2 regions of the Flavobacterium sp. CR10 genome follow, and region 1 is predicted to be linked to the other one. Evidence: riboswitches for the same ligand, from Rfam matches in the RefSeq annotation. Region 1 holds a riboswitch; the other holds the start of a gene.
The links. A riboswitch is a leader RNA that binds a small molecule or an ion and turns the genes downstream of it on or off. The one in region 1 is predicted to bind S-adenosylmethionine.
Positions count from the first base shown of each region.

Region 2: it holds a riboswitch for S-adenosylmethionine, as region 1 does, so the genes downstream of both, ACNRYB_RS07005 (alpha/beta fold hydrolase) here and ACNRYB_RS21705 (redoxin domain-containing protein) in region 1, are expected to answer to the same signal.

Region 1 covers NZ_CP185985.1:5,157,930-5,161,666, reverse strand. The annotation lists gene ACNRYB_RS21715 (PAS domain S-box protein) at 1-775, shown strand, start outside; gene ACNRYB_RS21710 (response regulator) at 778-1,227, shown strand; SAM riboswitch class I at 1,439-1,539, shown strand; gene ACNRYB_RS21705 (redoxin domain-containing protein) at 1,780-2,769, shown strand; gene ACNRYB_RS21700 (aminotransferase class V-fold PLP-dependent enzyme) at 2,864-3,737, shown strand, end outside.
Region 2 covers NZ_CP185985.1:1,539,446-1,543,182, reverse strand. The annotation lists gene thrA (bifunctional aspartate kinase/homoserine dehydrogenase I) at 1-878, opposite strand, end outside; gene ACNRYB_RS07005 (alpha/beta fold hydrolase) at 881-1,864, opposite strand; SAM riboswitch class I at 1,942-2,049, opposite strand; gene ACNRYB_RS07000 (hypothetical protein) at 2,241-2,456, opposite strand; gene ACNRYB_RS06995 (homoserine dehydrogenase family protein) at 3,112-3,737, opposite strand, start outside.

The DNA.
Region 1 (3,737 bases):
TCATGAGCAAAAATCGATTACAGAAAAGTTAGAAATTCTGGTGGCAGATCGAACCAAAGAATTGCAACGTTCCAATGATGATTTACAGCAATTTGCTCATGTCGCTTCTCACGATTTAAAAGAGCCTGTTAGAAAAATAAAGACATTTGTAAGTCGATTAGAAGATCATCTTGAAAATCAGTTAGACGAATCGGCGACGAGATATATAGAAAGAATTCATGTAGCGGCAGATCGCATGTTTACTATGATTGACGGCGTACTTGCGTATTCAAAAATCAATGCCGACTCGCAAAAAGCAACAATCGTTAATCTCAATGAAGTGATTAGAAATATAGAAGCCGATCTTGAAATTTCGCTTCAAACAACAGGCGGAAGTATTTACTATCAAGAACTTCCTGTTATTGAAGGTGCTTCTGTGTTGCTTTATCAATTATTTTATAACCTGATAAACAATTCTATTAAATTTGCTAAAGAAAACATTCCGCCACAGATTACCATTAATGCAAAAGAGCAATTTGAAGACGGTAAAAGAATAGCTGTAATTAGTGTAGAAGACAACGGAATTGGATTTGACCTCGATCAGACAGGACGCATTTTTGAAACTTTTACCCGATTAAATTCTAAAGATCGTTATGAAGGAACAGGTTTAGGGTTGTCTCTTTGCAAAAAAATAGCAGAACGTCACGGAGGAAATATTACCGCAACTGGAATTGCTGATAAAGGAGCTGTTTTTATTATAACACTTCCATTTGAACAGAAAGAAAAAGACATTTGATTATGAGTAAGAAGATAATTTTATTAGCCGATGATGATAGGGATGATGCAGAAATGTTTTGCGAAGCGTTGGCTGATATAAATGAAAGTATTATTTGTCATTGTGCAGAAAATGGAGATCAAGCATTGAAAATGCTAAAAAGTCAAGACAAAACTCCTGAAATTGTCTTCTTAGATTTAAATATGCCTATTATGAATGGCTGGGAATGTTTAAAACAATTAAAATCAGAGGAACGTTACAAAAATATTCCCGTGATTATGATTTCTACTTCTTCACATAAAAATGATATGGAAGCAGCCGGAAACCTTGGGGCATTCTGTTATTTTGTGAAACCAAATAATTTTAACGATTTAAAGCAAGTGCTCGGATTAATTGCTTCTAACCTCGAAAACGGATTTAAAAAACCGCTTTCAGATCTGGAAAAGAATAAATATCTGCATATATTCCATTAGAATTTTAAAATGCATTCTGGCTTTTGAATTAAAAAACGTATGAATTTATTTTGAAAAAGAATAAAAATATGTTTTTTAATTATTTGATTATAAGTGTTTTATTGGTTTTTGGAAGGGGGTCTAAAAAATAAATTTAAAAAAAAACAATTTTAAACTTGACTAATTCGGTAGGATTAATATATATTTGTATCGAAGAAAATTTATAACATGATACTTATCCAGAAAGACTGAGGGAATAGGCCCAATGAAGTCTTAGCAACCTGTTGCCGAATAAGGTGCTAAATCCTTCCGCTAAATGCGGGCAGATAAGAAAGATTTCTCCGTAAATCTGTTTAAGATCATCCAATTAAATCTTAATTAAAATGAAAGCAGAATCTATTTTATACGCAGGTTATGAGCTCTTGAATTCCATTTTTGAAGAAAACGCTTTTGCTTTTTTCTGAATGCGAAAACAATAGTTTACACCAGATTCTCTTTATAAAATAAAATACTGCCAATGACTTCTGACATTGGCCTGAAATTCTTTTGTCTAATCTTAAAACTAAAAATAAAATGAAAAAAATACTATTAGGTTTTGCTTTATATCTTGGGGCTCTTCAAACTCAGGCTCAGGAAAATAATTTACAATTGAAAGGAACGGTTGCAGATACCGTAGCGCAATACGTTTACTTGCAGAAGTTTCACAATAAGATGTTTACCACGATTGATTCGGCAAAAGTAAAAGACGGAAATTTTAGTTTTAAAACGAAAGTAAAAACACCAGATTTATACGGATTAAGCGTAAATACAGAAAGCTCTCCATTGTATATTTTTCTAGAAAAAAATCCGATTACAGTAAAACTGAGTCCGAAGAAATATTACACAACATCTGTGGTTGAAGGTTCTGCTTCTCAGGATTTGTTTGAAGCCTACAAAAAGAGCAAAGATGTGGAAATCAGTAAATTCATAACAGAAAATCCAAAATCTATTGTTTCTGCTTATGTATTGTACAGAAACTGGTCTTATAGATTAACACCTGAACAGATTACACAAAATATTGCTTTGCTAGATAAAAGTCTTCAAAGTACCACTTACGTGAAAGAATTAAAAGAACTGGCTATTGTTTTAGACGGATTATCGGTAGGTAAAAAAGCCCCAGATTTTACAGCTAATGATCCGGAAGGAAAGCCAGTTCGTCTTTATGATAACTTAAAAGGCTATACTTTGATTGATTTTTGGGCCTCATGGTGTGGACCTTGCCGAAGAGAAAATCCGAATATTGTAGCGGCTTACAAAGAGTTTCACGACAAAGGATTCAACATTGTGGCAATCTCTCTTGATAAAAAGAAAGAAAACTGGCTTAAAGGAATTAAAGACGATAATTTAACCTGGACACATGTTTCTGATTTGCTTTTCTGGAACAGCGCTGTTGCCAAATTATATGGTGTAAGAGCCATTCCAGGAAACTATTTGGTGGATCCTAAAGGGGTAATCGTTGCGAAAAACCTGTATGGAGAAGAATTACAATCTACATTGAAAAGACTTTTAGAAAATAAAATTTAAAAAAGAAAAGCACAATCTTGTTTTTCAGATGAATGATAAGATTGATAAGAAATACAAATAATACAATATTAGTTAATTTTAAAATGACAAGGATATGAATGCTATTGAGTCAACAACAAAACCAACAGAACCTGAGTGTTACTTTTCTAAATTTAGAGAAAATACAGTAGGAATTGATCATACTTTCGAATCGGTTTACGGAGAACAAAATCTAGTTTATGCAGACTGGGTTGCCAGCGGAAGATTATACGCTCCAATCGAAGAGATAATGCTCAATAAAATTGGTCCAATGATTGCCAATACGCATTCACTTTCAAGTCAGACAGGAAAAACTTCTACTTATGCCTATCAGCATGCTAGAGATATTATTAAAAAATCGGTTAATGCCAACGAATCGGATGTTTTGGTAACTACCGGAAGCGGTATGACAGCAGCTTTGTCAAAATTGCAGCGTATCATGGCGCTTCGAACAAAAGCTGAAGAAGATAGACCAGTGGTTTTCATCACACACATGGAGCATCATTCCAATCAGGTTTCTTGGTATGAAACGAATGCAGAAGTGGTTATTCTGCCACCTGATGAAAATAATTTGGTTGACCCAAAAGCTCTTTCGTCAGCAATAAAAAAATATGCTGAAAGAAGCTTAAAAATAGGTTCATTTACAGCTTGTTCAAATGTTACGGGAATTATTACGCCTTATCACGAATTGGCCAAAATCATGCATCAAAACGGCGGACTTTGTTTTGTTGATTTTGCAGCTTCGGCGCCGTATGTTAAAATTGATATGCATCCAGAAGACCCAGAAGAACAATTGGATGCGATTTTCTTTTCTCCACATAAATTTTTAGGAGGCCCTGGAACTTGCGGAATTCTGGTTTTTAACGAAAAATTATACCAATCTGATTTTCCAGATAATCCAGGTGGAGGAAATGTAAAATGGACCAATCCGTTAGGGAAATATTGTTACA
Region 2 (3,737 bases), 1.9 Mb from region 1:
ATTCCTTCTTTAGAAGAATCTGATGTAATTAAAGTTCCGCGATTTTCGTGATTGAAAGTATTTAAAATACGAAGCGGAATATTCTTTTCCAACAAAGGAATAATCGTTTTAGCATGAAGAATCGTCGCACCGAAATTTGCCAACTCATTTGCTTCATTAAACGATAAATATTCGATTTTCTTAGCGTCTGCCACTAAATCTGGATTTGCTGTGTAGATTCCGTCTACGTGCGTAAAGTTTTGTAATTCTTCGGCATTTAAATAATTTGCGATTAACGAAGCGGTATAGTTACTGCCATTTCTACCTAAAGTAGTTGTGTCGTTGTTGTTATTAGATCCAATGAAACCTGTAACTATATTAACCGTTTCTCCGTTATGTTCTTTAAAATAATTTACTACGTTTTTCTTTGAAAGCTGTTCTAATGGCTGTGCATCGCCAAATTTAGAATCGGTTTTCAATAATTCTCTTGTATCCACAAAATTGGCTGGAATTCCTTTTTCCAACAAAATAGCCGTCAATAATTTAGCCGAAAGCAATTCTCCTTTTGACAAAATCTGATCTTTGATTTTTTTGCTGTAATCGCCGATTAAACTTACACCTTCAAAAAGTTTGTCTAAGACATTAAACTCTTCAGACAAATCAACTTGCGGGTAATCTGATATTTGATATTTTTTAAAATTCTCTAATAATTCTTTATAACTGCCATTTTTAGCAGCAATGCTTAAGATAAATTCAAGCTCATCTGTCGCATTTCCGCGCGCAGATACTACAACGGCAATTTTTTCACCTTGATTTACTTTATCTGAAATGATTGAAACAACTTTGTTAAGTCCTTCTCCGTTTGCTAATGATTTACCTCCAAATTTTAATACTTTCATTTTTATTTCTTTATTGTTTCTGCCTTAAAAATGTCGGCAAGTAAATGATCTAATTGTTTGTACTCGATTAAAAAAGCGTCATGTCCGTGAACCGAATCAATTTCGCTGTAGAAAACATTGTCTTTAAACTTCTTCAATTCTTCATAAGTTTCTACGTTTTCTTTTGCTGTAAAAAACAAATCTGAATTGATTCCGATAATATGAATTGAAGCTTCTGTTTTAGATAATAAGTTTTCAAAACTTTCACTATTTCTAGTGATATCAATTGTTTTAAGCAACTGATTCATTAATTTATAAGAAGACAGCTGATATCTTTTCTGCAATTTTTTGCCGTGATGTGCCAGCCAGCTTTCGATATTAAAAATCAAAAGGTCTTGATTGATTGTTCTTTGGAATTTTTCTTTGAATGATTCTGGCGAACGATAACAAAGCATGGCATGTATTCTGGCATCTTCAATTGGTTTTGAAGAATTGTTTAAAATCTGTTCTTGCAGGAAGCAATTGGCGATGAGCCAGTCCGTAGATTTCCAGTCGCTCGCAATCGGAATAAGGTTTTCTGTAATATTTGGTGCCAAAGCAATGATTTCCCATGCAATTCCGCCTCCAACAGAACCTCCGATAACCGCAAAAAGTTTTTCGATATGTAAAGCTTTTATACCTTCAACAAACATTCTTGCAACATCTCTGGCTGTAAAGTCAAGATAATTTTCGATCAAGAAAGAATTGCTTCCGTTTCCAGGAATATCAAAGGCTAAAATGGTATAAACAGCAGTATCGATGGTTTTACCTTCGCCAATTAAGTCATTCCACCAGCCGTTTTCGCCAGTTACCTGTGCATTTCCTGTTAAGGCATGATTGACCAAAACAATAGGCGCACTATGCAAAGGCTGTCCTGACAGTGTAAAACTTAATGGTATAGAATGATAGGTTGCACCACTTTCTGTGATGAAATCTTGAATTATAATAGGGTTTGGTATATTTTCCAATTTCAAATCTGTTGTATTATTGATTTGTATATGGAAATATTAGAAAGAAAAACTAGGTTTAACTAGAAAAAATCTTGTTGTTATCTTTCCACGTTTGGCGTGGTAGAATGTAGCACCTTCTTCGTTTTACCGAAGGGTTGCTAAGGCTTCATCGGGTCTAATCCCTCGTCCTTTCTTTATAACATTTCAATATTTGTTTGAACTTAACGAGTGCAAATTAACTACTATTTTCTCTAACAAACAAATTTTATCTAAAAGTGTTTGTTAAATTTCTGAGACTTACTTTAGCAAAAACTATTATACGCAAAAATTTACCGAACAAAAATGCCCAGTAAAATTAAGCAGGTTTTACCCTAGTTTATGATGCTTCTTCTGTTTAGATAAAAAGCGTATCATTTTCTTTTGAATACATCAAAAACAATAAAGAGTTTGGTGCTTTTTTCTTAGCTCCTTTACTTTCTTCTGTGATTCCAGCCTCTGTTATTCCGAATCTCGGATGAGCCAATTCGTTTGTTGGCGGCGGATTATTTTTTCTTGTCCTTCTGTTTTTCAAATTTGAAATTTTTTCTGCTAAGTAGTTCAATGTGCTCATGATATTAAGTTTTAGTTAAGTTGTGTTTTATAATCTTTATTTCTCGTTTATCTTTTTGTTAAATCGCTTTCTGGAATAAAAAAACCCTTTTGGATTTTCAGATACCAAAAGGGTTTAAGTTTTTACACTCACGTATACTTTTAGTATCAACAGACGTATGCGCAAATAAGCGCGACAGTAAACATCTTGTTCATCTGTAAGGATTTATTCATCTGTAAGGATTTATTCATCTGTGATTTATATTGTATTTTATTTAAATTCTGCATTTGTATTAAATTAAAAAGCCTCCCAAAATTTCTTGGGAGGCTCTTACTATATTATTATTGTATTCTTACAATTTTTTTAAGCAATAGACACCCCAGCCTCGGTCTTAACCGAAATGGCACAAAACATTTTGTTGACTTTTAAGTTCATTTGATTTCTAGTAGTTTTTGGGTATAACAAATATGCAATTATTTTTTTTATTACACAAATTAAATTCAAGAATTTAATTACAAAAATCGTTAAAAATCAATTTTTTAACGTCAAAAAACATCTTACAAAAACGAAAACGAAATAATACAAGTAAAAAACTTACAAAACAAGCTTGCTTTTCTTCATAACTCCATTTGACAAATCAATTTATCAAAGAACTTTTTTACCTTTTTCTAAAAAATTAAAGCCAAACTGCTTCTTTGCTTCTAATTTTTTCTGCAATTTTTAGAATATCGGTTATAATTCCTCTCGAAATTGCCTGTTTGCATGGCGGAGCACTCTGAATTACAATCGGAATATCGGCGTAAGATTTGGTATAAATTTCAAAAATATTGTCAGATCCTTTCAATTGTCCAATTGGAGAATCTACTGGTTCCGAAATTAATTTGGCTTCTAAAGTGCCTTTTTCTACATCAAATTCTCCTACATATCTAAGCACATGATTTTCTGCTTGAGTTATTTTGGCAATTTTAAAAGATTTATCTACAGCCACTTTGTCGAGCACTCCATTTTTTTCCAAATGTTCTTCGGTTATAAAAGGTTTTATTTCAATATCTGAAAGCTCAAAATCTTTTCCTATTTCTCTGGCCAATATCAAAAGCTTTCTTGCCGTATCATTTCCAGAAAGATCTTCTTTAAAATTTGATTTCATTAATCCCAAAAGGCTTGTGTCTTTTAGAACAGATGAAAAAGAAACTTCTTCTGATGAAAATCGATTAAAGACATAACTCAAATTATCGGAGAAAACACCTCGAATCTTCGTAATTTTTTCGCCCGAATAATACAAATCTCTTAAGGTCTGTAAAA